Regions from separate parts of the Methylobacterium sp. J-118 genome, predicted to be linked through region 2. Evidence: predicted binding sites of a transcription regulator. Region 2 holds the regulator's gene; the other holds the start of a gene.
The links. The regulator LexA, encoded in region 2, represses DNA repair genes until DNA is damaged. The targets are predictions, from matches to a motif close to TGTTCNNNNTGTGTTCNG.
Positions count from the first base shown of each region.

Region 1: the regulator LexA is predicted to act here: its motif matches at 1,753-1,770, upstream of AC3IF3_RS14955 (PA0069 family radical SAM protein).

Region 1 is NZ_JBYQFA010000001.1:3,089,899-3,104,511, reverse strand. It holds gene rnhB (ribonuclease HII) at 1-600, shown strand, start outside; gene AC3IF3_RS14955 (PA0069 family radical SAM protein) at 605-1,732, opposite strand; gene AC3IF3_RS14950 (glycosyltransferase family protein) at 1,882-2,412, shown strand; gene AC3IF3_RS14945 (amino acid permease) at 2,548-3,996, shown strand; gene moaB (molybdenum cofactor biosynthesis protein B) at 4,271-4,828, opposite strand; gene AC3IF3_RS14935 (aspartate/glutamate racemase family protein) at 5,528-6,517, shown strand; gene maiA (maleylacetoacetate isomerase) at 6,627-7,274, shown strand; gene AC3IF3_RS14925 (NAD(P)/FAD-dependent oxidoreductase) at 7,423-8,754, shown strand; gene AC3IF3_RS14920 (EthD family reductase) at 8,791-9,102, shown strand; gene AC3IF3_RS14915 (hypothetical protein) at 9,099-9,410, shown strand; gene AC3IF3_RS14910 (pentapeptide MXKDX repeat protein) at 9,604-9,843, opposite strand; gene AC3IF3_RS14905 (ATP-binding protein) at 9,958-13,299, opposite strand; gene AC3IF3_RS14900 (O-antigen ligase family protein) at 13,470-14,613, opposite strand, start outside.
Region 2 is NZ_JBYQFA010000001.1:5,051,256-5,065,868, reverse strand. It holds gene AC3IF3_RS24815 (response regulator) at 1-379, shown strand, start outside; gene AC3IF3_RS24810 (hypothetical protein) at 416-877, shown strand; gene AC3IF3_RS24805 (Uma2 family endonuclease) at 955-1,569, shown strand; gene fae (formaldehyde-activating enzyme) at 1,570-2,109, opposite strand; gene AC3IF3_RS24795 (NRAMP family divalent metal transporter) at 2,172-3,413, opposite strand; gene AC3IF3_RS24790 (hypothetical protein) at 3,495-3,710, shown strand; gene AC3IF3_RS24785 (hypothetical protein) at 3,778-4,245, opposite strand; gene lexA (transcriptional repressor LexA) at 4,488-5,222, shown strand; gene AC3IF3_RS24775 (ComEC/Rec2 family competence protein) at 5,216-7,477, opposite strand; gene gltX (glutamate--tRNA ligase) at 7,651-9,078, shown strand; gene gltA (citrate synthase) at 9,314-10,603, shown strand; gene AC3IF3_RS24760 (DNA-3-methyladenine glycosylase family protein) at 10,672-11,550, shown strand; gene parC (DNA topoisomerase IV subunit A) at 12,278-14,524, opposite strand.

The DNA.
Region 1 (14,613 bases), 2.0 Mb from region 2:
CGCGCCCCGGCGCGGCCGTTCGATCCGGCGCATGCCGCCGCCTATCCCGCGGCGATCGGTTGCGACGAGGTCGGGCGCGGGGCGCTGTGCGGCCCCGTCGTGGCGGCCGCGGTCTGGTTCGATCCGGCGGCGCTCCCGCCGGCGCTGCTCGCAGCCCTCGACGACAGCAAGCGCCTGCCCGAGCCCGAGCGGGACCGGCTGGCGCCGCTGATCCGCGCCCAGGCCCGCGTCGCCGTCGCGGCGGGGTCCCGGGCGCTGATCGACCGCATCAACATCCGCGCCGCGACCCTCGACGCCATGGCGCGCGCGGTCGCCCGCCTCGGGATCCCGGCGCCGGTCCTGGTCGATGGACGGGACGCGCTGCCCGGCTGGCCCGGCCGGGCGGTCGTCGGCGGTGACCGGCTGGTGCCGCAGATCGCCGCCGCCTCGATCGTCGCCAAGGTTTTTCGCGATGCACTGATGCGGCGCCTGGCCGCGCGCCATCCCGGCTACGGCTGGGAGCGCAACGTCGGCTACGGCACCGCCGTCCACCGGGCCGGCCTGACTGCCCTGGGCCGGAGCCCGCACCACCGGCTCAGCTTCACCCGGGGTTTCGGGTGACGCCTCAGAACAGCGCCAGCTGTGCCCCCGGCTTGCGGAACGCCGCCCGGTTCAGCGGCATCCGTCCGAAGGCGAAGCCGAGCCGGGTGCCGGCGAGCCGGACCCGCGCGCCGATCATCTCGGCATAGGCCCCCTCCCCGCGGAAGCGGTGCCCGAAGCGGGGATCGTTCTCGCGGCCGCCCCGGGCCTGGCGCAGCAGCGCGAAGGCGCGGTCCTTCCGCTCCGGGTAATGCTCGACGAACCAATCGGCCATCAGGTCGGCGACTTCGCCCGGGAGCCGCAGCAGGGCATGGCCGATGCGGCTCGCGCCGTGCGCCCGGGCGCGGGCGAGGATCGCCTCGATCTCGTGGTCGGTGAGGCCCGGGATGATCGGCGAGACATTGACCATCACGGGCACCCCCGCTGCGCTCAGGCGCGCCATCGCGGCGAGACGCTTGTCGGGCCGGGGGGCCCGGGGATCGAGGCGGCGGGCGAGGGCCGGATCCAGGGTCGGCAGCGAGAGTGCGACCAGGACGAGATCCTGCGCGGCCATCTCGGCCAGGAGGTCGAGGTCGCGCAGCACGAGGTCGGATTTGGTGGTGATGGCGACGGGATGGCGCGCGTCCCGGAGGACTTCCAGCACCGCCCGGGTGATGCGATGGTCCCGCTCCACCGGCTGATAGGGATCGGTGGCCGTGCCGAGGGCGATCGTGTCCGGACGATACCCCGGCGCCGCGAGTTCCCGGACGAGGAGCCGGGCGGCCTCCGGCTTGGCGAAGATCCGCGACTCGAAATCGAGCCCCGGCGACAGGCCAAGATAGGCATGGGTCGGGCGGGCGTAGCAGTAGATGCAGCCGTGCTCGCAGCCGCGATACGGGTTGATCGACCGGTCGAAGGGGATGTCGGGCGATGTGTTGCGGGCGATGATCCGGGCCGCGCGCTCGGGCGTGACCTCCGTGCGCAGGGGTGCCGGATCGTCGGCCTCCCAGGCCGCCGCCCCATCCGCCTCTCGGAACGCCTCGCGCCGGGCCGCCTCGAAGCGGCTGGCGGGATTGGCCGTCGCCCCGCGTCCGCGCCGCCGGCCCTCCGGCGGCGTGCTGGCGTCGAGTCGCCGGTCGGGGCCGTACTTCGACGCGTCCGCTTGTGCCGCCATGATGAACCCCCTGTTTCACGTGAAACATACCGTGAACACCGAGCGTTTCAGCGCCTGTTTTTAAGGCAAACGTGGCTTGTGCGCGTCTCTCGGTCGCGTCGGTACTTCGAGGCGGCGGGTCAACGGTTTACGGCAGCGCAAAATCGGTTATGCGCGCGCTGATGCTCTCCGCGGTGACCTATCTGGCCAACCCGTCCGATCCGGACGCGATCGATCGCCTCGCCGACACGCTCAGCGTGCTGGTGGCCGGCGTGGCCGGCGGCCTGGTCGGCGACGCCGTGATCGTGGCGGGGCAGGCGAGCGACGCGGTGGCGGCCGTCGCCGAGGCGACCGGCGCGACTCTGATCCTCCACCCGGCCGGCAGCCCCTACACGGCGGGCGCCGCCGCGGCCCGCCGGGACTGGATCCTGTGCCTGGAGGCCGGGGACGTCCCGGCCGAGGGCTGGATCCGCACCCTCGACCGTTTCGTCGGCACCGCCCGGCCGGAGATCGGTCTCGGTCGCCTGCACCGCCCGGCTGCCGGCTGGCGCGGCCGCCTCGTCGGCCGGTTCGAGACCCTGGCCGGTGCCCGGCAGGCCAGGGCCGGCGACGTGGTCCGGCGCGAGGCGTTGCGGAACGGCCCGGTTTTCGCGCAGCGGCTCAAGGTCCGCCCGCTGATCGCGCGTATCGACCGGGCCTGATCGCCTTTATACGACATTCGCTTTGTCCTATAGCGTCGAATGTCCGTGAAACGCCTGGCGCGATGGCAGAAAACTTGCTGAACTGATGGATCTGGCGGGAGGCCTGCCCGGCTGCGCCGTGAAGGGGATGCTGCGATGGATGCGTCGGGCCTGATGGGGCGGAAATCCGTCGATTCCATTATCGAGAGCGGCGAAGGCGAACAGCAACTCTCGAAGACGCTGGGCGCCCTCTCGATCACCGCCATGGGCATCGGGGCGATCATCGGCGCCGGCATCTTCGTCCTGACCGGCACCGCCGCGGCGCATTATGCCGGGCCGGGGATCATGCTGTCCTTCGTGCTCGGCGGCATCGCCTGCACCTTCGTCGGCCTGTGCTACTCCGAGATGGCGGCGCTGATCCCGGTCGCCGGGTCGAGCTACACCTACACCTACGCGACGCTGGGCGAGTTCTTCGCCTGGCTGATCGGCTGGGACCTGATCCTGGAATACGCCATGGGTGCCGCCACGGTGGCGGTGGGCTGGTCGGGCTACGTCACCAGCATCCTGAAGGACGCGGGCCTCGTGATCCCGCCCCAACTCGCCCACGCGCCGGGCACCGCGATCGAGGGCGGCGGCACCGCCCTGTTCAACCTGCCGGCCGTGGTGATCGTGGCGCTGATCACGCTCCTGCTGATGCGCGGCACGAAGGAATCGGCCCGCCTCAACAACATCATGGTGGCGGTGAAGCTCACCGTGGTGGTGGCCTTCATCGCGCTGGGCTGGGGCCATGTCGACACGGCGCATTGGAGCCCGCTGATCCCGCCGAACGAGGGGTCCTTCGGGCAGTTCGGCTACAGCGGCATCCTGCGCGGGGCGGGCGTGGTGTTCTTCGCCTTCATCGGCTTCGACGCGGTCTCCACCGCCGCCCAGGAGGCGAAGAAGCCCCAGAAGGACATGCCCATCGGCATCCTGGGCTCGCTCGCAATCTGCACGATCCTGTACGTGCTGGTGGCCGCCGTGCTCACCGGCCTCGTGCCCTACAAGGACCTGAACGTCCCCGACCCGATCGCCAAGGGCGTCGACGCGATCGGCATCGGCTGGTTCTCGATCCTGATCAAGCTCGGGGCGCTCACCGGCCTGACCACGGTGATCCTGGTGCTGCTCTACGGCCAGAGCCGGATCTTCTTCACCATGGCCCAGGACGGCCTGCTGCCGAAGACCTTCTCGCACGTCCACCCGACCTACCAGACGCCCTACCGCAGCCAGGCGCTCATCGGGGTCGCGGTCGCCCTGGTGGCGGCTCTGGTGCCGATCGACATCCTGGGCGAGATGGTGAGCATCGGCACGCTGGCCGCCTTCATCCTGGTCTGCGGCTCGGTGATCTACCTGCGGCGGACCGACCGGGCCATGAAGCGCCCGTTCCGGGTCCCCGCCGTGCCGGTGGTGCCAATCCTGGGCATCCTGTTCTGCCTGTTGCTGATGATCGGGCTGCCGCTCGACACGTGGCTGCGGCTGGTGATCTGGATGGCGATCGGGCTTGTCGTCTACTTCTTCTACGGCCGCAAACACTCGGTCCTGCGCCGCAAGGAGGGGAATGCCGCGTAGGCGCCTCCAGGACCGGAAGTCGGTCGGACGGCTCCCGATCGCGGAGGCATCGGTTCGCGAAGCAGGACGCGGATCCCCTTCTCCCCTTTGCGGGGGCTCGCGGATCTACGCATCGCGTTCGGCAGCAGGCTTTTGAAACGCCGGGCTATCTTCCCTCGTAGCAAGGGCTACGGACGACACAGGTTTCGACCGTCGCCGTGATCACGCCATGGGCGCAGGAGGCGATGTGTGAAGCCGTCGGCCGCCGCGGGGGAAGCGGAGGCGCAACGCCTCCTCACACCGAAAGACTCGCCCCCCGCCGCAGGTGCTCGTCGAGCCGTGGCATGATCTCCACGAAGTTGCAGGGCCGGTGCCGGTAGTCGAGCTGCTGGGCCAGGATCCCGTCCCAGGCGTCCCGGCAGGCGCCCGGCGAGCCCGGCAGCACGAACACGTAGGTCGCCCGCGCGACCCCCGCGGTGGCGCGGGACTGCAGCGTCGAGGTGCCGATCTTGTCGTAGGAGATTCGGTGGAACACCGCCGAGAAACCGTCCATGCGCTTCTCGAACAGCGGCTCCAGCGCCTCCGGGGTGACGTCGCGGCCGGTGAAGCCGGTGCCGCCGGTGGTGATCACCACGTCGACCCCCGGGTCGCGCAGCCACGCCTCCACCTGCCCGCGGATCGCCGGGATCTCGTCCGGCACGATGGCCCGGCCCGCGAGCCGGTGGCCGGCCTCCGAGAGACGCTGGACCAGCGTGTCGCCGGAGCGGTCGTCCTCCGGGCGGCGGGTGTCCGACACGGTGAGCACCGTGATCGCCAGGGGGATGAAGCGGCGGGTGTCGGTCTGATCGGCCATCGTGAGGACTCTCCGGGACGCGGTCCGATATGGGCCGCAGGCCCCCCGTTGTCGCCCCCCTGACCTGCCGCCTCGGATTCGGGTCCGTCGATGCGGGCGGCTCCGGGATGGGCACCGGCATCCCGAACCGGGCGCACGGCAACGCCGGGATATCATTTTCGGACTGAAACTATTTTTCCAGTATCGACCACGATCATGCGATCACAAAAATGTGATCGCATGCATTGATCAAGAAAGACTCGTCGAACATCGTGCTCGAATCATCCAAGACCGCGCCGGGACTGCCTCGCGCGAGCGCAGTGTGTTCAAGGGTCATGCCAACGCGATCAACATAGTGACGGAGTTATATTGAATCCTGAGACACAAACAGAAATGAAGGGTTTGAAATTCCCTGGCGCGCGGCCATCATGCGCATGCCGCAGCGTCTCCATGCGCTGCGGATCGCCACCGACAGTGCCGATCGGCCGTCATTCGCGCGTCAATACCGGAGCCGAGACCGCCTCCCGGCTTTTCAACACCGACACGACCGAGGTTCTGCGCGCGAATCGAGGCCGGATCGCCGTCGCGCTATTGGAGCTGTCGAGCTAGGGGCGACAGCATTCCAAGCGCGGGCCTCGGTCTCATTCGCGTCCGCTTCCGCGACCCGCACGTCACGCTTCGCCCGGGACCCGACACGCACCGGTCGTCGATGCACCGCACATGTACCCGCGCATCCGAGCGGATTTCGCTTCGGACGCCAGACCATTCGACATGACGCCGAACAGGGGGGAGCGCACGATGACCGTCACCGTGAGGAGGTTGGGCGTCCTAGGTGGCCTGAGCCGGTCTTCGACGATCCGATGTCACCAGATGCTCAATCGCGAGGTGCTGAAACTGACGGGCAACCGCGCTGCCGCGGACCTCGTGACGTGGAGTCTCGATCCGGACACGATCATCCGCCTCCTCTCGGCGGAGGGTCCGCCAACGATCGCCCGTCAGATCGAGGAGGCCACCGCGAACCTTCTTCTCGAAGGCATCGATGGCCTGATGATCGCCAGCGATACCATCCACTGCGCCCTCGAGCAGGACCCGATTCATCTTGCCGTGCCGGTGATCCAGATTCGAGACGCGTTGGCCGACGAACTCCGACGCTGGCCCCTGGAGCGGATCGGTTTCATCGGAACCTCGGTGACGATGAGCAGCGCCTATTACCGCGACCTGATCGCGGGCGCCGAAGGCGTGGATGTGGTGCTGCCCAGTCAGAGCCTATGGGTGAATATCGATTATTCGATCTGCAATCGAATCTACAACGGCGAGAGCACGGTGCTCGAAATCGAAACCTACAATCAGATCATGTCCGAATTCGAGGCACAGAACGTGGACATGATCGTCGTCGCATCGCCGGAGATTGCTCTGGCGTTCAACAAGCCGAAGCCGATTCCGGTGCTGCACACGGTCGAGATCTGTGCCGCGGCGGCGGCGCGATGGTGTGCCGCCGACCGCGACACCGCCCGAGCGACGATACCCTTGTACGACGAAGTTCGGCGCGCGTCGCCGGGATCCGGCAACGCCCCCGCGAGCGACCTGTCGAACATCCGGTTCAAGAAACCCAAGCGGGGCGCTTTTTTCGATCGCCGCAAGGGCAAGGCCGGTGCTTCGTCCCGCGCCTCGAAAGCGTCATCGGGCGGGCAGCGGCCGTCCGGCTCGTAGCGGCGCCCACTTGGGCGGGGCGCCGGCCGTCGCGACTTGCCGCGGACAACGAAGTACGGTGTCCTCGCGCACGTAAGTGTCGAACACATCGCAATTCGGAATCCAGTCCATGCACATGTACGGCAACTGGCGCTCGGCCGCCGCCTTCCGGGTGCGAATCGCCCTCAAGCTGAAGGGCATCCCCTACGAGGAGACCTTCATCGACCTCGACGCGGGCGACCAGCACAAGCCGGAATTCCGGGCGATCAACCCGCAGGGGGCGGTGCCGGCCTTGTTCGACGGCGACGGGCCGCCGCTCACCCAGTCCCTGGCGATCCTCGACTATCTGGAGGAGACGCAGGGTGGCGTGCGCCTGCTGCCGGAGGACCCCCGGGCCCGGGCGCGGGCGCGCTCCCTGGCGCAGGTCGTGGCCTGCGACACGCACCCGCTCTACGTGCCGCGGGTGCGCACCTTCCTGATGGAGCATTACGATCTGCCCCGGGAGCGGATGCTCGACTTCCTGCGCAACGCCTTCGAGACCGGCCTGAAGACCCTCGAAGCGCGGCTGACCCGGGAGCCCGGAACCGGCCGGTTCTGCCAGGGCGACGCGGTCAGCCACGCCGATCTGTGCCTCGTCAGCCTCTGGGTCGGCACTGGCATCTTCGGTGTGGACACCGCGGCCTATCCGACGGTCGGGCGGATCGCCGCGGAATGCCTCGCCCTGCCGGCCGTGGCCGAGGCGCATCCCCTGCGCCAGCCGGGCGCTCCGGGCGCGTGATCCGATCCCGATGCCGGCAACTCCGGCGAGGCGTGCTCGTCAGCGTGCTCTTGCCGTGCTGTTGGCGGGCAGATGTGGCAATCGGACACCCGACCCGTGTAAGCAGGGCGGCGTTCTAATCCCGGTACGGGAGCATTGAAGAGTGGCTATGGCATCGGTCGAGAACGAGTCCGGTCTGCATCGCGTCGTCGTGGTCGGTGGCGGCGCCGCCGGGCTCCAGCTGGTGACGAAGCTCGGCGACAAGCTCGGGCGGGGCAAGCGCGCCCACATCACGCTGGTGGACCGTGCCCGCACGCATATCTGGAAGCCCCTGCTCCACGAGGTGGCGGCCGGCAGCCTCGACGTGGGCCACCACGCGGTGGATTACCTGCACCACGCCCACATGCACGGGTTCCGCTACCGGATCGGCCGCATGACCGGGCTCGACCGGCAGACGCGCACGGTCCAGCTGGCGGCCAGCCACGATTCGGAGGGCCGCGAAGTCACGCCCGAACGGGCGGTGCCCTACGACACGCTCGTGATGGCGGTCGGCTCGACCACCAATGATTTCGGCACCCCGGGCGTCGCCGACCACGCCATCGCCCTGGACACCCAGGATCAGGCGGTACGCTTCCATCAGCGCCTCGTGAACGCGTCCCTGCGGGCCCACACCCAGGCCGGCCCGGTCCGGGCCGGCCAGCTCCACGTCGTGGTGATCGGCGCGGGCGCCACCGGGACCGAGCTCGCCGCCGAGTTGCACCGGACCCTGCGCCACGTGGTCTCGACGGGGCTCGACCGGATCGATCCGGGCAAGGACATCCGCATCACCCTGGTGGAGGCGGCCGAGCGGATCCTGCCGGCGGTGCCGCAGCGGCTCTCGACCGAGGTGATGCAGCTCCTCGACAAGATCGGCGTCGAGGTGCGCGTGAAGGCCCGGGTGACGGAGGTGCGGACGGACGGCGTGCAGCTCGCCGACGGCACCTTCATCCCCTCGGAGCTGGTGGTCTGGGCCGCGGGGGTGAAGGCGCCGCCGTTCCTCCAGGGCATCGGCGGCCTGGAGACCACGCGGACCAACCAGCTCGTGGTCACCCCGACTTTGCAGACGACCCGGGACCCCGACATCTTCGCGCTGGGCGACTGCGCCTACCTGGTCGAGGCCGGCTCGGACACGCCGGTGCCCCCCCGCGCCCAGGCCGCGCACCAGCAGGCGAGCCACCTCGTCGGCCAGATCCAGGCCAAGATCGACGGCAGGCCGCTGAAGCCGTTCCGCTACAAGGATTTCGGCTCGCTGGTGTCGCTCGGCGAGTACTCGACGGTCGGCAGCCTGATGGGCTTCGTGCGCGGCAAGAACATGCTGATCGCCGGCCTCTTCGCCCGGATGATGTACCGCTCGCTCTACAAGATGCATGAGCGGGCGCTGCACGGCACCGCCAAGACGGTGCTCGACACCCTGGCCCGCGCCCTCACCCGGCGCACCGAGCCGCGGGTGAAGCTGCACTGACCCATTCTCGATTCCCCGACAGGAGAGACGACGGCCATGATTCTGGTGAGCGTGATGTACCCCGCCGGCCCGAGCTTCGACATGGGCTACTACCTCGGCCACCATATGCCGCTCGTGCGGCAGCGCTGGTCCTCCCTGGGTCTCCACGACGCGAAAGTGGTCAAGGGCGCCGGTACGCCGGACGGGGGCACCGCCCCGGTCCAGGTCATGGCCCTGCTCACCTTCGAATCGGTCGAGGCCTTCCAGAAGGCCGTGGCGGCCCACGGTGAGGAGATCTTCGCCGACATCCCGAACTTCACGCCGGCCCAGGCCCAGGTGCAGATCAACGACTTCGCGGAACACCCGTGATCGACATCGTCAAGGCGGTTCAGGGGGCCGATCCCAGTCTCGGCACCTACGTGGTCGTGCTGCGGGGCGATTCCCGGGCCCTGGACGGGCCGGAGCGCCTGACCGCGGATGCGCAGGCCTGGATCGGGCAGAACGCCCCGGGCGGCCGTCTGGCCCGGGTGACGGTCCGGCTCGCTCCCTATCCGGGGGCCGAGCCGACCGAGCGCAGCGTGAGCGTGATGGCCTTCGGCAACGCCCGGGAACTGGCGGCCTTCGCCACGACCTGGACCGGTGATCCGCTGCCGGAGGAGGATCCGGAGCGCGCCTGATTTGCGCCTCCGGCCACGGTCGAAACGTGATCGGGGCGGGCGTGCGCAGGACCACGCCCTGAGGGGTACGTCGGCGGGACCCGCATCGCGACGATAAAACGGCGCCGCAGCCGAAAGGGGAAGCGCCCCCTCGGCTCGGCCCGAACGGGCTCGGAAGCCGAAAACGGCCGCCCGTCCTTATTCCGGGTCGCTTCTACTTCTTCATCGTATCCTTGCTCGTGTCATCCTTGCCCATGGTTCCCTGCCCCATGGCATCCTTCTTCATCGAATCCTTATGCATGGCGTCTTTGCCCATCGAATCCTTATGCATCGCGTCCTTGCTCATCGGATCCTTGTGCATGGCATCCTTGCTCATCGACTCGGCGGCGTAGGCAGGAGCCACGACCATTGACGAGGCCAGGACGGCGGCAATCACGCTGAACGGAATGCGCATTTCAGTATCCTCTCGTTCAGTGCCTTATTGGCACCTGACGAGACTTCGACATTTCGATATCGTCGGTTACATCGATGCGATTGACTTCCATCGGCCGAAGATCCGGTCGCCGCCTCACGCGGCGCGCAGCTGCCGGATCGCCCGCAGGGCCGTCGCGCGCTGCACCTCCAGGCGGCGGATCAGCGGCATCAGGTCGGCCCCCGCATGGGCGGCGGCCTCGACCTCCCGGCACAGGCTCGACAGGCCGACGAAGCCCAGAAGCCCCGCCGCCGCCACCAGGGCGTGCGCGTCGTGGGCGATCTGGAGCCGGTCGGTCTCGCTCGGACGGAACCGCTCGGACAGCTCGTTGGCCAGGAGATCCAGCAGCGCACCGACCCGGTCCGTCCCGAAGCTCGCCTCCATCTCCGACAGAACCGCGGCGTCGAGGACGGCGGAATCCACCGGCGCGCTGCGCCGGGGCTCCTCCGGCCGCGCCGCACGGCGCGCCCCCGGCGCCGTCCAGCGGCTGATCGTGGCGAAGAGGTCGGCCCGGCGGAACGGCTTGCCGACGTAATCGTCCATCCCGGCCCCGCGCAGGTCCTCGATCTGGGTCGGCAGGACGTTGGCGGTCATGGCCACGATCGGGATGTCGCAGGCGGGGGGCGCGAGGGCGCGGATCCGCCGGGTCGCCGTGAGCCCGTCGACCCGGGGCATCTGGACGTCCATGAGCACGAGGTCGTAGGCGCGCCCGGCCGCGACCGCCGCGGCGACCGCCGTGATCGCCTCGGCTCCGTCCCCCGCCACGTCCACCGCGTAGCCCTGCGATTCGAGGACCGCGCAGGCGAGTTCCTGATTGAGCGGCACATCCTCGACCAGCAGGAGTCGCAGCGGCGTCGCCGAGCCCGCCGGCGCCGAGTCCGCCGGCGCAGAGTCCGCCGGCCGGAGAGCCGCCGCCCCGGTCTCGGCCCGCGCGCTCGGGGCATGGGCCGCCGCGGCCGCCCGCGGCAGGGTGAGCCGGAACCAGAAGGTCGACCCCGCGCCCTCGCGGCTCTCGACGCCGATCTCGCCGCCCATCAGCGTCACGAGGTGGCGGGAGATGGCCAGCCCCAGGCCGGTGCCGCCGAAGCGCCGGCTGATCGAGCCGTCGACCTGGCTGAAGCGCTTGAACAGGCGATCCTGCCGGTCCGGCGAGATGCCGATCCCGGTATCGGTCACGGCGAAGCGGATGACGTCGCCGGAGCTGCCGTCGGGGGCCGGGCCCGCGCCCTCCCGCTCCACGGTCACGGTGACGGAGCCCGCCGGCGTGAATTTCACGGCGTTGTTCAGCAGGTTGAGGAGCACCTGCCGCAGGCGGCCCGGATCGCCGATCACGCTGTCGGGCAGGCCCGGATCGATCCGGGCCTCGATCGCGAGGCCGCTCCGGATCGCGCTGCCGCGCACGATCGAGACCGCGGCGTCGACGGTGGAGATCAGCGAGAAGGCGACCGGATCGAGGGACAGCTCGCCGGCCTCGATCTTCGAGAAGTCGAGGATGTCGTTGACGACGGTGAGCAGGGCCGCGCCGGAACTCTGGATCAGCTCCAGGCGTCGCCGGTCCTCGTTCCGGATCGTCCCCTCGTCGAGGAGCAGGTCGGCATAGCCCAGGATGCCGTTGAGCGGCGTGCGGATCTCGTGGCTCATGGCGGCCAGGAACTCGCTCTTGGCCGCACTCGCCCGTTCCGCCTCCGCGCGGGCCGCCTCCGCGTCCCGGGTGGCCGCCCGCAGCGCGGCCTCGGCCGCCTTGCGCTCGGTGATGTCGAGGTGGAGGCCGACCATGCGCTGAGGCAGCCCCTCGGGCCCGAACAGCGTCCGCCCGCGCGCATAGAGCCAGCGCCGGCCCACCCGGAACTCGGCCGCGTAGGGCGTGGTGGTCTCCACCGCCCGCCGGACCTCGTTCCAGACGTTGCCGACATCCTCCGCATGCAGGAGCGCGGTCCATTCCGCGGCGGGCAGCACGTGCGGCGCGCCGGTCTCCGGGAGCCCGTGCATGCGCGCGCTCTCGGGGCTCAGGGTGGCGAGCCCGGTGCGCATGTCCCATTCCCAGGTGCCGGCCTCCGCGGCGTCCAGGGCGATCCCCAAAAGGCCCCGGGCCTCCTCGACGGCGAGCCGCGCCGTGACGATGTCGTCCACGTCGAGGGCGGTGCCGAGCCACTCCGCCACGGCGCCGTCGGTGGGATCGAGGCGGATCGGGATCAGCGAGAGCTTGTGCCAGCGGTAGACGCCGTCATGGCGCCGGATGCGCCACTGGCCGCCATAGCCCGCGCCGGTGGCGAGCGCCCAGTTCCAGGCCGCCTCCATGGCGGCGGCATCCTCGGGATGGTTGCGGGCGAGGCGTTCGGCCCGCTCCGGCCCGATCGGCCCGTAATAGGCCTGGAACTGCGCGTTGACGTAGGTCGCCTGCCCGTCGCCGACCCGCATGGTCCAGACCAGGAGCGGCAGCGTCTCGGCCAGGCCGCGGTAGCGCGATTCGCTGCGGCGGACCTCGTCCTCGGCGCGGCGCCGCTCGGTCACGTCGATGAGCACGCCGACCAAGCCGGCGGCGGCGCCGTCCCCCCGGTACTCCCCGCGCACGACCACGTCGCGGATCCCGCCATCGGGGCGCAGCAGCCGCGCCTCGAAGTCGAAGCGCGTCCGGCGCGCGATGGCGTCGGCTACGATCGCCGCGAGCCGATCCCGGTCCTCGGGATGGTAGACCTGCGCGAACACGTCGAGGCGCGGCGGCGGCGTCCCGGGATCGCGGCCGGCGATCTCGTAGAGGCTGGCCGACCAGACCGGCTGGCCCTCGGCCAGCTCGACCCGCCAGTTGCCGATGCTGGCGAGCTGCTCGGCCATGGTGAGCTGATGATTCGCCGCCTCCTGGGCGCGGGCCCGGGCGTTGATCTCGCGGTGCTGCTCGCGGATCACGGCCTCGCGGATCGCCGCCTGCGCGATCTCGTGGCCGCGGCGGGCGTTGGCCTCGGTGAGCCGGAGATGGGCGAGGACGATCTCGGCGAGGTCGCGCAGGGCCGCCGCCTCGTCGTCGGAGAAGCCGTCGCGGGGCTCCGGATCGATCAGGCAGAAGGTGCCGATCCGCAGGCCGGGCCGCAGGCTCAGGGGCAGGCCCGCGTAGAAGCGGAAGCCGTCCGGGGCGGCGACCCCCGGGAGGTCGCGGAAGCGCGGATCGGCCCGGGTGTCGGGCACGACCAGCAGGCCGTCGCCGCGGATCGTGTGGTCGCAGAGGCTGCCGGCGCGCGGGATCGCCCCCGGCACGTCGATGCAGGGGGTCTTGGGCCACAGGTCGGTGTCGTCGATGAAGGCCACCAGGGCGCTGCGCACCTTGAACAGGCGGCGGGCGGTGCGGCAGACGGCGTCGAAATGCGGCTCGGGCGCCGTGCCCAGGATCCCGAGCGCCCTGAGGGCCGCGACCCGATCGTCCTCGCTGTCCCGCTCTGTGTTCAACTGACCGTCTCCGGGTGCGCGGCACGGTGATCCGTTCGGCGGCCGACGAGCGATGCCGCGCCCGGGGCCGCGTTTCAAGCGCGCCGGGGCGCGGCGGACCGCGCGTGATCTTTTTCCGAAGGCCGGCGGCCGTCTTTCGGGGCGATGCTACAATCCTCGGCCCGGCCGCGTCATGTCTCCGAGGGACGACGAGCTCCCGGGACGAGGCGCCCGCCCGCGCGCAGCCGCGCCGCCTCCAGGGCCCAGACCATGCCGAGCATCATGTAGACATGGCGCCACTTCTCGATGTCGATCTGGAAGGCCTGGAGGAAGAACATCAGCAGCGCCGGCCACACGATCTGCGCGTGCGCCCGGTAGGGCGACGGCCGCACCAGGAGCCGGAATCCGACGACGCTGGTGGTCAGCACGAGGCCGATGAACACCGCGCCCCCGAGCCAGCCGCCATTGGCGAAGGAGCCGATGTAGGAATTGTGCGGCTCCAGCCCGAAGACCAGCCGCCAGTGCATCGGCCCCATCCCGAAGGGGCGTTCCAGGAGCATGGCGAGGCCGCGGATCTGATTGCCGAAGCGGCCGGTCTCGCCCTCGTCGTAGTCCTGGGTCAGGGATGCCCGGGTCTCGAACATCTTGTGGACGTGATCGACCGAGAGCAGGCCGATCACCGCCACGGTGCCGAGCACGATTGTCGCCAGGGTCAGGAGCACGATGCGGCGGCGCAGGCGGACCGACGTGCTGCCCGCGTAGACCGAGCCGACCATGAGCAGCACCGCGACCGCGCTCCCGCCCCAGGAGCCGCGGGAGAACGACAGGAAGATGCCGGCCACGATGATCAGCAGGCCGAGGAGCGAGACCAGCGGCCGTCGCGCCGCGCCGGTGAGCAGGCCGTGCATCAGGTAGAGGGCGCCCAGCGTCAGGAACGAGCCGAACACGTTCGGGTCCTGGAAGGTGCCGGACGCCCGGTCGTATTTGTAGAACAGGTCCTCGATGCCGAGCCATTGCAGGTAGCCGACGATGCCGAGCGCCGCCGAGAACACGCAGCTCGCCGTGTAGGCCTTCAGGGCCAGCTCCATCCGGGCCTGGGTGTCGTCGGCGAAGAACATCGCGAAGAAGATGCAGGTGATCGACAGGTAGATCAGCTGCACCGTCCAGGTGACCGGGAACTCCTCGTTCAGGTACGGGAGCAGGGCGGTGACGATCGCCGCCAGATAGAGGAGCAGGAGGCCGAGCAGCGGCAGCCCCCCCCGGTGCAACCGCACGCCGAGGCAGAGCCACAGCAGGATCGTGGGGATCGCCACCGCGTCGTAGGGTGAAGTCTCC
Region 2 (14,613 bases):
GGAGGAGGCCGGCCACAGCGTCGTGGGGACGGCGATGACCGCGGGCGAGGCCATCGCCCTCGTCCACGAGACCCGGCCCGAACTGGTCCTCATCGACCTGCGCCTCGGGGACGGCTCCTCGGGTCTCGACGTGGCGCATGCGGTGCGCGATCTCGGCGGCATCACGGCCGCGTTCATGACCGCCAACGCCCGGGCGCTCAGCGACGACATGGCGGGGGCGACGGCGGTGATCGCCAAGCCGTTCACCGGCACGGTGCTTGAGGAATCCCTGGCCTATCTGGAGGATTGCGTGCGCCGGCCGCCGCCGGACGCGCTGGTGCCGGCGGGGATGCGGGTCGCGCCGGCCTGGCTCGCGAGCTTCGCCCAGATGCGGGCCTGACCTCGACAGGCGCCGCGCCGCGGGTAGAGTGCCGCCATGCCGAGCCTGACCGTTCCACGCCTCCTCGCCGCCCTGGCCTGCCTGCCGCTCCTGGGATCGGCCGCCCGGGCCGATCCCTGCGACGACCTCGCCCGCCAGATCGCGGGGGCCATCGGAGGCAGGGTCGGCAAGCGGGCCGGCCCGAGCATCGACATCCGCCTCGCCGGCCCGATCAAGTTCGACGTGACCTGCCGGGCCGAGCCGATCGTGCAGGCGACCTCCGCCGAGCCCGCCCCCTCGGCGACCTTCTTCCACGACCTGTCGGCGGCCTCCGAGATCCTGATCGGCGAACCGGCCGCGACCGTCGAGCCGATCATCGCCAACGCCTACCGGACGTCCCTGTCGGAGCGGCGCAAGTCGTTCATCCAGCAGAGCGGCTGGTCGGCCTCCTGCTACACCGACCCGGGCAGCACCACGATGCGCACCCTGTGCTCGGTGGGGCGCATCCCGCCGGGATGACGCGCCCTTGACCGAGTGGAGCGCCGGCGGGATCCTCGATCTGCGTCGACTTGGCCCGGGCTGCCCACGATGATCCCATGACGATTCTCGAGACTCCGCCCGTCGACAGGACCGATCCCCACCAAGGATTCTGGGACTTCATCGAGACGCGGCCTGATGAGGAGAAATGGGAACTCATCGGGGGCCAGATCGTGATGCAGGCCCAACCCAACCTCGTTCATCAGTTCATTGCCAGCGCCTTGCAGCGATTTCTCGACGGCGGCCTCAGGCGGATAGGCTCACCACGCGTTACCCTGCAGAATCCCGCCATCGACCTATGGCCGGTTCGCGAGGGCCATATCTACGTGCCCGACGTTGCGGTTCTCGATCTGGCCGACATCGAGGCCGGATTGAATGCTGTCGAGCGCTGCTACTTGGCCGCCGAGATCCTGTCTCCGAGCGACCACCGCAGGCTTCCCGGCACGCGCCAGAAGAAGATCGACGTCAAGTGCGCCGGCTACGAAGCCCTGCCGCTGTGCGAGGCCGTGCTCCTGATCGAGCTGAAGAGCCCCGCCCTGACCCTATCGGCGCGAACCCGAGAGACCTGGACCCGCACCCGCCTGACCGGGGACGACCGTCTGGTCCTCCCCGGCTTCGGCCTCGACTGCGCGGTGGCCGACCTCTACGTCCACACGCCCGTTGCGCAGGGCTGATCAGTACTCGATCACGCCGTCCAGCGCGTAATGCTTCACGGTCTTCCGATTGGCGATCAGCTCGTCCACCGTCGGCTCGCCCTTGAGGGCGCGGGCGATGGCGAGCTTCGTCGCCTCGTAGTTGGTCCTGTAGAGGTCCTTCTGGTCGAGGTTGTCGTCCTCGGCGCAGCGCTGATCGAGCCAGATCATGATGATCATGCACAGCTCGTCGAGGCCGTCCTTGGGCAGGATGCCCTCGATGATGCAGTCCACGATCGCGTCGCCGGTGGCCGCCTGGACCACGCCGCCGAGGAGCTCGGCATACTCGGCCGTGTGGATCGTGACCTTGGTGGTCATCATCGTGGCCGGGCGCACCAGCTGATTGAGGTCGCGCACCACGAACATCCGGGTGTGGCCCTGGACCTGCCCCATCATCGAGGCGAAGGCCTGGCCCACCGGCCCGCGCACGGAACCGATCAGCACCTCCGGCATGGCGTCGGTGTACTGGCCCTCGGCCGCCAGCACCGTGGCCTCGCCCGTACGGAACCAGATCTCTTGCATGTCTCGACTCCACCTGATCGGAGCCCGCGGGAGACATCATCGCGCCGCCCGCGTCAATCGGGTCAGAGCAGGCCGATCCCGTCGAGCACGCCGACCATCGCGAAGGCGATCGTGAGGCCCGAGACGGCGTAGACCACCCACTTGTAGGCGCCGTCCACGCGCTTCCCCTCCGGCAGGGCCCGGGTGGCGAGCAGGATGAGGAGGCCGAGCGCGAGCGGCAGGAGCAGGGCGTTCATCACCTCGACCGCGATGTTGAGCGCCACGAGATTCGGCACGAGCTGCACGGACACCGCGCCGGCCGCCACCACCAGCGCGAAGGCGCCGTAGAAGGCCGGCGCCTCCCGGGGCGATTGCTCCAGGGAATGCGGCTTGCCCGTCACATCGCCAAAACCCCAGGCGAGGGCCAGGGCCACGACGTTCAGCGCCACGAAGGCCGCCGCGATGATCCCGACCCCGAACACCACCTGACCGAGCCACGGCCCGAGGGCCGGCGTGAAGGCCCCCGCGAGGTCGCCCACGGTCTGCAGACCGTCCTTCGTGCCCTGCCCGGCCTTGCCGATCGTGGCGGCCGCCGCGATCAGGATCGCGCCCATCACGCATTGCGAGATCACCGCGCCCAGGAGCGTGTCGAGCCGCGAGCGCCTGGCGTGGTCCCAGCCGAGGCCTTTGTCGACGATCGCCGATTGCTGGTAGAAGATCATCCACGGCATGATCACCGCGCCGATATTGGCGGCGATCAGGACTCGGTACTGGCCGTCGCCGAGCGGCATGTGGGCGAAGGATGCCACGATCGCCCCCGGATCCGGCCGCGCCGCCACGGCGAGCCCGATGAAGACCAGCTCGAACAGGCCGACCGCGATCGCCACCCTCTCGACCCGCCGGTAGCTCCCGGTGAACACGAGGCCGAGCAGCAGGGCGGCCGGCAGGCCGAGGCTCACGAGCCGCGGCACCCCGAACAGGTCGCCGATGCCGGCGATGCCGGAGAATTCCGTGACGATGGCGCCGATCCCGGCGACCACGAGGCCGCCAAAGGAAATCCAGGCCCAGACCGGCCCGTAATGCGCCCGGATCAGCTCGCCGTGGCCGCGGCCGGTGGCGGTCCCGAGCCGCACCGTCAGCTCCTGGACGACGTAGAGGATCGGCACCAGCAGGATCTGCAGGAGCAGCAGCGAGTAGCCCCAACGGGCGCCGCTCTGGGCCGCCGTGATGAGGCTTCCGACATCGGTGTCGGCGAGCATCACCACGAGTCCGGGGCCCGCAGTCTTGAGGAACGCCGCGAGGCGGGGCAGGGAAGCGCTTGGCACGGCTCGGGAACAGTCCCGGGCCGGGGCAGTTCCGGCGGGAGCCTGCGGCGTTTTCCCGGGGCGCACCGGGAGGGTTGAGCGATGGCGGAGAGCGCGGAACGGGGGCCGGGCTGGAGCCTGCAGGCGAGCGCCGTGCCCGAGGGGGTGCGGCTGGAACTCGCCCTGTCGGATCTCGGGGGCGGGCCGGTCACCGCCGCGATCGTGCTGGACCGGGCCGAGGCCCGGGCCTTCGCGCGCGCCCTGCTGGCGGCGGCCGGCGACGCCACCGAGCGCACCTTCCCGAAGCCGGATGCCTGACGCATCCCCCCGGCACCGGTGTCCCGGCCGGCGGGTCAGGGACGCCGGACCCCTCCGGCCCGGCGGATCAGCGCTGGGCGGGGCCCGGATTGCGGCCGGGCAGGCGCGGCACCACCGTGCCCCGCCTCTCGACCGGCGCGTCGCAGGCATAGGCGAACTCGGTCTTCAGCGGATCGAACACGGTCTCGCCGGTGACCCGGCACTCCTCCCGCACGGTCTCGTCGAGATAGGCGCGGGCGGCGGTGCGGAAGCGCTTGACCCGGGTCGCCTCCGGCTCGGGATCGATCCGGACCTCGCTCAGGTTGCAGCCGGCATATTCGCGCAGGGCGTTCGAGACGATCAGCATCCGGCGCAGCTGCCGGTTGTCGTAGACCTCGTAGGGCTCCTTGCAGCCGATCGTCACCACCTGGGGGGTGAGCGCCACGTAGTTCCGCGAGATGTACGAGAAGCCGGTGGTGCAGCCGGCGAGTGCCGAGCCCAGGAGGGCGACGCCCAGGGCGAAACGGATGGACCCTGGCGCCGCGAGCTGTCGCATCCTCGTCATTCCCAGCCCGATACCGACCCGCCGCCGGAGCCGCCGGTCTTGTCCGGCGGGGCGCCCGGGTGCATTGAAACGGCTCCGCTTGTGCCGTCAATGCGTTTGTGCCCCGCCTCTGCCGCCGGGACACGAGCGTGGCCGTATTACGCTTGCGGAACACTTGCGGAACGTTTAACGTGTTCGCGATTTGTTTCAGCGGCCGCCCCGGGGCGGTCCGCCAAGCCGCGAGGCCCCCTTCGATGCTCACGCGCAAGCAGCTGGACCTTCTGCGGTTCATCCAGAGCCGCATGCAGGAATGCGGCGTTCCCCCGTCCTTCGACGAGATGAAGGACGCCCTCGACCTGAAGTCGAAATCGGGCATCCACCGGCTGATCACGGCCCTGGAGGAGCGCGGTTTCCTGCGCCGCCTCCCGAACCGGGCGCGCGCCATCGAGGTGATCCGCATCCCCGAGAGCCTGCACCAGTCGCCGACCCCGGCCCCCGCCCCCGAGCCGCGCCGCTTCACCCCGAGCGTGGTCGAGGGCGGCAAGTCCAGGCAGCCGTCCCAGCCGTCCCAGCCGGCGGCGACCCGGATGATCGACGACGGCGGCCGGGCCATCTCGATCCCCGTGATGGGCCGGATCGCGGCGGGTACGCCGGTCTCGGCGATCCAGAACCAGAGCCACGCCATCACCCTCTCCCCGGACTTCCTGGCCGGGGGCGAGCACTACGCCCTGGAGGTGCGCGGCGATTCGATGGTCGAGGCCGGAATCCTCGACGGCGACCTCGTGGTGATCCGCAAGCAGGACACCGCCAATACCGGCGACATCATCGTGGCGCTGATCGACGACGAGGAGGCGACGCTCAAGCGCCTGCGGCGCCGCGGCTCCTCGATCGCCCTCGAGGCCGCCAACCCGGCCTATGAGACCCGCGTGCTCGGTCCCGACCGGGTCCAGATCCAGGGCCGGCTCGTCAGCCTCGTGCGCCGCTACTGAAGCGGTTCCGCCGGGGCGTCGGCCGGGGCTTGCGGCACTTCGGATGAGGCCATGCCGCCGGTTCCCTCGGCGGGGGGATCCGCCCCCGGCTCGGAGCCGGCCGGCGGTGCCGCCCGCGGACGCCAGGGCAGCGACCGTCCGTCGCCGCGGGCCGCGCGCATCGTGAACCCGCCCCCGTCGACGCGCAGGGCGACGGCGCCGTGCGCCGCCAGGACCCGGCGGTCGATCACCAGCGGCCCCGTGCAGGTCGGCGGCGCCGTGAGACTCGTGATCACCACCGCGGCCCGGGCGCAATCCTCGGGGAAGGCGCGCCGGTCCCGGATCAGGGCCACCGCCCGTCCGTCCGGCAGAAGCGTCGTACAGCCGAGCCGGTCGCAGCGGCCGCCGGGCCCCGCTCTGGCCGCCCGGTCGGGCCGGCGCCCGTCGCCATCCGCCTTCAGCCATTGTTCCAGCACGAAGCCGGAGGGGCTGCCGAGGGCGGCCAGGCGGCCGTCCGGCCCCCGCACCGCCGCGCCCCAGCCCTGCCGGTCGACGTAGAGGTCCTGCCGGTCCGGAAGGGCCGCGAGGCCGAGCCCGAGCAGGAGGGGCGGCACGGCGAGCCAGCGCAGCCGCGAGGCCGGGAGCGTCGCCAGCAGCAGGCCCGCCGTCATCGCGGCCAGGGCGCCGGTGCCGAAGGCCGGCAGCACCACGGTCGCCCGCTCGAACCCGGCGATCCACGCGGAGATCGCCAGCATGCCGCCGACCGCCTGCCCCATCAGCCACCAGACCGGCCGGTCGAGGGCGAAGGGATAGGCCAGGATCCCGATGACCGCGGACGGCATCACCACCAGCGAGACCAGCGGCAGGGTCAGTGCGTTGCCGACGAGGCCGAACGGCTGGACCGTCTGGAAATGGTAGGTGGCGAAGGGCGCGGTGGCGACCTGCGCCACCAGGGTCGTCGCCAGGGTGCCGGTGACCGCCGACAGCCCGGTGCCGACGAGCCGGCCGATCCGCCCCGCCCCGGGCCGGACGAAGAGGCGCCCGTCGATCAGCCGCGCGCAGGCGATCAGCCCGGCCACCGCCCCGAACGACATCTGGAAGCTGGGGCCGAGCAGGCCTTCGGGCTCCCGCGCCAGGGCGATCAGGGCGGCCAGCGCGAGGTTGCGCATCGACAGGGCCGGCCGGTCGGCGAGGATCGCGCCCAGCATGATCAGGGTCATGATCAGCGAGCGCTCGGCGGCGATGTCCCAGCCCGAGAAGGCGCAGTAGGCGCTCACCCCCACCATGGCGAAGCCGGCTGCGATCTTCTTGATCGGCCAGAACAGCGCGCAATGGGGGACCAGGGCGAGGGCGGCCCGGACCAGCCAGAAGACGACGCCGGCGGCCAGCACCATGTGGAGACCCGAGATCGAGACCACGTGGTAGATGCCGGCGGCGCGCAGCGCATCGTTGGTGGCCGGGCCGATCAGCCCGCGCTTGCCCGTCACCAGGGCGGCCGCCACCGCCCCCGCCTGGCCGCCCTCGGCCCCCGCGATCCGGCGGGTCAGCGCGTTGCGGGCCTCGTCCAGCAGGGCGGCGAGGCGCAGGCGCAGGGGCGGCGGCTCCACGGGTGCCCGGACCGTGACCGCGCCGACCAGGGAGCCCACCGCGCCGATGCCCTGGAAATAGGCGTCCCGGGCGAAGTCGTAGCCCCCCGGCCGGGCCGCCTCCGGGGGTGGCAGCAACCGGGCGGTCGCCGCGATGGACTCCCCGGGCCGCGGGATCGGCGTCTTGCGGAACGAGACCCGCACCCGGGCCGGCCGCAGCTCCGGCGCGAGCCCGGCAAAACTCTCCACCCGGATCACCAGCCGGGCGCCGACCTCGCGCTCGTCCAGCGCCTCGACCATGCCGGTGAGCGGCCCGATGGTGGTCCGGGCCAGGATCGGCGCGTCCACCTGCGCGACCCGCCAGGTCGCCGCCGCGAAGCCCAGGAACGCGGCCGCCGCCGCCAGGGCCAGGGCCAGGGCCGCCGGCCGCGCGCCCAGGACCGGCACCGGCGCCAGGGCGAGGGCGGCCCCGATCAGCGGGGCGGCCAGGACCGGCTCGCCGTCCGCCGCCGCGAAATAGACCAGGATCCCGGCGCCGAAGGCCACCGCCAGCCAGGGGAACAGGCGGCGCTGCTCGGCCTCCCGGGCGAGGCCCGCGGCGGCCCAGTCGCGCAGCGCCGGGAGCGCCGCCGCGCGCGGGGTGGCCCGCGTCAGCACGCCCCCCGCCAGCCTCGCGCCGATCCGCCGCATTGCCGCCGCCCCGATCCGCGCGATCTGTCGACGCCGGCCCAGCGATTCCCGGCCCGATTCTTAACCCATCCGGCGGCCCGTGCTACAGCCGGCGCTTCGTGCTAGGGCGCCGTGTCGAGCCCCGCGCCGCGCCTCGCGCCCCCTCCCGACCCGCCCCCGAACACACCGGACCGATGTCCTCAGCCGTCGTCACGCGCTTCGCCCCCTCGCCCACCGGCTACCTGCATATCGGCGGGGCCCGCACGGCTTTGTTCAACTGGCTCTATGCCCGCCACACGGGCGGCCGGATGCTGCTGCGCATCGAGGATACCGACCGGGAGCGCTCCACCAAGGGCGCGATCGACGCGATCCTCGACGGCCTCACCTGGCTCGGCCTCGATTGGGACGGGGACGTGATCTTCCAGTTCGCCCGGGCCGAGCGCCACCGGGCGGTGGCCGAGGAACTGCTGGCCGCGGGCCGCGCCTATCATTGCTACGCCACCGCCGAGGAACTCACGCAGATGCGCGAGACCGCCCGGGCCGAGGGTCGTGCGCCCCGCTACGACGGGCGCTGGCGCGACCGCGACCCGGCCGAGGCCCCCGCCGGGGTCAAGCCGGTGATCCGCCTGCGGGCGCCCCAGGAGGGCGAGACCGTGGTGGAGGACGCCGTCCAGGGCCGGGTGACCTGGGCCAACAAGGATCTGGACGACCTCGTGCTTCTGCGCTCGGACGGCACGCCCACCTACATGCTCGCCGTGGTGGTCGACGACCACGACATGGGCGTCACCCAGATCATCCGCGGCGACGACCACCTCACCAACGCGGCGCGCCAGAGCCAGATCTTCTCGGCCCTGGGCTGGGCGATCCCGAAGATGGCCCATATCCCGCTGATCCACGGGGCCGACGGGGCGAAGCTGTCGAAGCGCCACGGGGCGCTCGGCGTCGAGGCCTATCGCGACCTCGGCTACCTGCCGGCGGCCCTGCGCAACTACCTCGTGCGGCTCGGCTGGAGCCACGGCGACCAGGAGGTGTTCTCCACCGAGGAGATGGTCTCGGCCTTCGATCTGGGGTCGGTGGGGCGCTCGGCGGCGCGGTTCGACTTCGCCAAGCTCGCCAACCTCAACGGGCTCTACATCCGCTCCAGCGCCGATGCCGACCTCGTGGCGGCGATCGAGACGATCCTGCCGAATGTCGGGCCCGAGCGCGGCCTCGCGGCGCCCCTGCGGCCGGAGCTGAAGGACAAGCTCACCCAGGCCATGCCGGGCCTGAAGGAGCGGGCCAAGACCCTGATCGAGCTCCTCGACAGCGCCTATTATCTCACCGCGCAGCGCCCCCTGACGCTGGACGACAAGGCCCGCGCCCTCCTCTCCGACGAGGGCCGCGCCCGCCTCGCCGGGGTGCGCCCGGTGCTCGAAGCGGTGTCCGACTGGAGCGCGGCCTCGACCGAGGACGCCGTGCGCCACTACGCCGAGACGGCCGGCTGCAAGCTCGGGCAGGTGGCCCAGCCCCTGCGGGCGGCGCTCACGGGGCGGACCACCTCCCCGCCCCTGTTCGACGTCATGGCGGTGCTCGGCCGGGACGAGACCCTGGCCCGCCTCGGCGATCAAGCGCCGCAGGGCTGAGGGTCTCCGCGGCGTGCGGGATGGGACCTGCGGCCTTCGGCCCGGATTTCGCTTGGTCGAATTCGCTTGGCGTCGGGGTCCGGTTGTCACCGACCCCGTTGCTGCTGCAGTGCCGTTTGGGTAACCCATGACAGTGAGCACCCGCAGCATACGGCGCGGTGCTCAGGCCCCCGGGACCGGCTCGGGCAGCCCGAGGCCGGCATCCGCCACGTCGCCACAGAAGGGTCCACGATCCATGAGCGCACCCAGCACCATCACCGTGGACGGCAAGTCGATCGCGCTGCCGGTGAAATCCGGGACGATCGGGCCGGACGTCATCGATATCGGCAAGCTCTACGCCCAGACCGGCGCCTTCACCTTCGACCCGGGCTTCACCTCGACGGCGAGTTGCGAATCGAAGATCACCTACATCGACGGCGACGAGGGCGTGCTGCTCTACCGCGGCTACCCGATCGAGCAGCTCGCCGAGAAGGGCGACTTCCTCGAGACCTGCTACCTGATGCTGTTCGGCAGCCTGCCGACCGCCGCCCAGAAGGCCGATTTCGACTACCGGGTCACGCGCCACACCATGGTGCACGACCAGATGAACCGGTTCTTCACCGGCTTCCGGCGCGACGCGCACCCGATGGCCGTGATGGTCGCCTCGGTGGGGGCGCTCTCGGCCTTCTACCACGACTCGACCGACATCACCGACGAGAGCCAGCGGATGATCGCGTCGATCCGCATGATCGCCAAGATGCCGACACTGGCGGCGATGGCTTATAAATACTCGATCGGCCAGCCCTTCGTCTATCCGAAGAACGATCTCGACTACACCTCGAACTTCCTGCGGATGTGTTACGCGGTGCCGTGCGAGGAATACGAGGTCAACCCGGTCTTCGCCCGGGCGCTGGACAAGATCTTCATCCTGCATGCCGACCACGAGCAGAACGCCTCGACCTCGACGGTGCGTCTGGCGGGCTCCTCGGGCGCCAACCCCTTCGCCTGCATCGCGGCCGGCATCGCCTGCCTGTGGGGCCCCGCCCATGGCGGCGCCAACGAGGCGGCGCTCAAGATGCTGATGGAGATCGGCACCCCCGAGAACGTCGGCAAGTACGTCGCCAAGGCCAAGGACAAGAACGATCCGTTCCGCCTGATGGGCTTCGGCCACCGGGTCTACAAGAACTACGACCCGCGCGCCCGGATCATGCAGAGCACCACGCACCAGGTGCTCAAGGAGCTCGGCAAGACCGACGATCCGCTGCTCCACGTCGCCATGGAGCTGGAGCAGATCGCCCTCAAGGACGAGTACTTCATTGAGAAGAAGCTCTACCCGAACATCGATTTCTACTCGGGCATCACCCTCAAGGCGATGGGCTTCCCCACCGACATGTTCACGGTGCTGTTCGCGGTGGCGCGCACGGTCGGCTGGATCGCCCAGTGGGCCGAGATGATCGAGGACCCGATGCAGAAGATCGGCCGGCCGCGCCAGCTCTATGTCGGCCCGGCCCAGCGCGACTACGTGCCGGTCGACGCCCGCGGCTGAGGCTGGACCTGTCCCGGACGACGAGCAGCGGGGCGGCCGAGAGGCCGCCCTTCGCGTTTGCGGAGGCGATCGAGCTTCGCCTGCCCTATCGGCCGCCCTACGATTGGGCGGCGATCCGCGCCTTCCTGGCCAGGCGCGCGATCCCCGGCGTCGAGACGATCGACCCTGCGGCGGCCTACGCCCGCACGATCCGCGTCGCGGGGCGGCACGGCCTCGTGACCGTCGAGTCCGGCGACGGCTGCCTGCAGGCGACGCTCCGCGGCGTCGGGACCGGCGACGCGCCGGCGGTCTCCGCGCGCCTGTGCCGCCTGTTCGATTGCGACGCCGACCCGGCCGCCATTGCCGTCTGCCTGGCCCGGGATCCGGTTCTGGCCCCGCTCGTGGCGGCGCGGCCGGGCTTGCGCCTGCCCGGCGCCTGGGACCCGTTCGAGACCGGCTGTCGGGCGATCCTCGGCCAGCAGGTCTCGGTCGCCGCCGCGATCGGGCTCGCCGGGAAGATGGTGGCGGCCTTCGGGACGCCCCTCGCGGAGCCGTTCGGCGGCCTGACCCACGTCTTTCCCGCACCGGCCGATCTGGTCGAGGCGGATGTCGCCCTGGCGCTCAACATGCCGCGGGCCCGCGGCGCGGCGATCCGGGCGCTGGCCGCGGCGGCGCTGGCCGACCGGGACCTGTTCGCCCCGGCCGAGTCCCTGGAAGCCGCGGTGCTGCGCTTCACGGCGATCCGCGGGATCGGACCCTGGACGGCGCAGTACATCGCCATGCGGGCGCTCAAGCTGCCGGACGCCCTGCCGGTGGGCGATGTCGGCCTGCTGCGGGCGCTCGCGACGGCCACCGGACGGCCGAGCGCGGCCGAGCTTCTGGCCCTGGCCGAGGCGTGGCGGCCGTTCCGCGCTTACGCGGCGCAGCACCTCTGGGCGGCGGACGAGGCGGCCGTGACGGGGCGGTGATCGGGGTGCCAATCCCCCCTTCGGCGCCGCCGTCTTTGCGAGCGGAGCGAAGCGATCCAGTCGGCCCCGCGCTGATGGATCGCTTCGCTAACCCTGGGTCACTTCGCTGCGCTCATGAGGACGGAGGACCGGTTCGCATCGGCGTTCAATCACCATGGTTGTTTGCGGGGTCATGGATGGCGCCATACATCGGGGTGTGCGGCACCCGCTTCGGGATCTTCGCCCATGACGACAGCCCAGTTCCTTCTCCTGCTCGCGGTGCCATTTGGTGGCGGCGTGCTGGCCTTCGGCGCGTTCTGGCTCGGCCAGCGTTCGCACTGAGACGGGGTCTGTCCCACCCGCGCCCTCATCGCCTGACGGATCTACACTTCGCCTTTGGGATCCTCGTCCGGCTGCCGAGTATGGCATTCCGGAACTGCCACGCGCGCACCCTCCCCCCTCTGCGGGGGAGGGTGGCCCCTGCGTCAGCAGGGGTCGGGCCGGGACGAAGTCCCGCACGAGGGGAACCCGGTGTCCGGAAGGGGCGCGACCTTCACATAGCACAGAGCTATGTTCTGCACCGTCGCTCCCCTCTCCCGACCCCCTTCGGGGGCCACCCTCCCCCGCAAAGGGGGGAGGGAGACGCGCGGATCCGGCCTCGTCGAATGAAGATGTGGGAACATCGCGGCCGCGCAGCATCTCAGGATGAGGCGGTGGATTGGAGATCCCTCACGCCTTCACGCCCACTTCAGCGCCCGAACCGCTCGAACTTCGGAAAACTGCGCGCCATCATCAGCCCGACCTCGGCGCGGTGGCCGAGCCACTTCTCCAGCACCGCCGCGTTGGCGAGCCGCCCTTCGGCCGAGCCGTCCTGCCAGGGAAGGCCGTCCGCCAGCTTGAACACGTGCGCGTCGAGCAGCCCGCCGCTGCGGCAGCGCTGGAGGCGGACGCCCTTGCCTCGGGCGAGTTCGGCCACTTCGGAGACCGGGAAGACCAGCAGCAGCTTCTCGGTGTTGACCACCGCCACGTGGTCGCCGTCCGCCGGCACTAGCACGGCCGCCGTGGCGTCGCCGTCGAGGCCGAGCACGCTCTTGCCCTTGCGGGTGTTGGCCACCAGCGCGTCGGCCGGCGCCACGAAGCCGCGCCCGTCCGAGCCTGCGATCAGCAGCTTGGTCTCCGGCCGGTAGGGCAGAGCCGCCACGATCTCGGTGCCGTCGTCGAGGTCGGCCATCAGCCGCACCGGGTCGCCGAAGCCGCGCCCGCCCGGCAGCTTCGAGGCCTCCAGGGTGAAGACCTTGCCGTTCGTGGCGAGCAGCAGGATTTTCTGGGTGGTCTCGGTGGGGAAGGCGATCTTCAGGCTGTCGTCGCCCTTGAACGCCACCCCCGACAGGTCGGCGACGTGGCCCTTGAGCGCCCGGATCCAGCCCTTGGTGGAGACGATCACGGTGATCGGCTCGCGCTCCACCAGGGCCGCCGTGAAGTCGATGCCGCCGACATCCGGCGGGCTCGCCAGGGTGGTCCGGCGCTTGCCCAGCTTGGTCTCGGGCCCGAACGTCTTCTTCACGGCGCGGATCTGCGCCTGGATCGTCTTCCACTGCGCCGGCTCGGAGGCGAGCAGATCATCGATCTCGGCCTTCTCGGCGGTGAGCGCCTCGAACTCGCGCTTCAGCTCCATCTCCTCCAGCTTGCGCAGGGAGCGCAGGCGGGTGTCGAGGATCGCGTTGGCCTGGAGTTCGGTCAGCTCGAACCGGGCCATGAGGGCGGCCTTGGGCTCGTCCTCCTCGCGGATGATCCGGATCACCTCGTCGAGGTCGAGGTAGACGATCAGCAGGCCGCCCAGGATCTCCAGGCGGCGGTCGATCTGGCCCAGGCGGTAGCGCGAGCGGCGCTGCAGCACCACGCGGCGGTGGTCGACCCATTCCCGCAGGCACTCGACGAGCCCGATCACCTTCGGCACGAGGCCGCCGACCAGGACGTTGAGGTTGAGCGGGATCCGGGCCTCCAGCTCGGTGAGCCGGAACAGCGATTCCATCAGGATCACCGGATCGACCGTGCGCGAGCGCGGCTCCAGCACCACGCGCACGTCCTCGGCCGATTCGTCGCGCACGTCGGCCAAGAGCGGCAGCTTCTTCTCCTGGAGGAGTTCGGCCATCTTCTCGATCAGCCGCCCCTTCGGGATGCCGTAGGGGATCTCGGTGACGACGATGTTCCAGGTGCCGCGGCCGAGATCCTCCTTGGTCCAGCGGGCGCGGACCCGGAAGGCGCCGCGGCCGGTCCGGTAGGCCTCGGCGATCGACTCGGCCGAATCGACCAGGATGCCCCCCGTGGGGAAGTCCGGCCCCTGCACGAATTTGGCGAGATGCGCCGAGGTCGCCTCGGGATGGTTGATCAGGTAGAGCGCCGCGTCGCACAGCTCGGCGGCGTTGTGCGGCGGGATCGAGGTCGCCATGCCGACCGCGATGCCCTGGCTGCCGTTGGCGAGCAGGTTCGGGAAGGCCGCCGGCAGAACGACCGGCTCCTCCTTCTCGCCGTTGTAGGAGGGCCGGAAATCGACCGTGTCCTCGTCGATCCCGTCGAGGAGCAGGCGGGCGACCTCGGTGAGCCGGGCCTCGGTGTAGCGGTAGGCGGCGGGGCCGTCGCCGTCGATGTTGCCGAAATTGCCCTGCCCGTCGACCAGCGGGTAGCGCTGGGCGAAGTCCTGGGAGAGCCGGACCAGGGCGTCGTAGATCGCCTGGTCGCCGTGCGGGTGGAAGTCGCCCATCACGTCGCCGACGATCTTGGCGCATTTCTTGTGCGCCGTATTCGGATCGAGGCGCAGCAGCCGCATCCCGTAGAGGATCCGCCGGTGCACGGGCTTCAGCCCGTCGCGGGCATCCGGCAGGGCCCGGTGCATGATCGTGGAGAGGGCGTAGGCGAGGTAGCGCTCTTCGAGCGCGGATTTCAGCTCGACGCTCTCGATCCCGTCGCCGGATGGCGGCTCGAAGGGCTGGCCCATGACGGCTCCTCAATGCAACGTTTCGAACGCCCGGCGTCTCGCCCCCGGGGCCGTGCGGCGAGACCCGGATGACGGATCCGCCGCGGTCA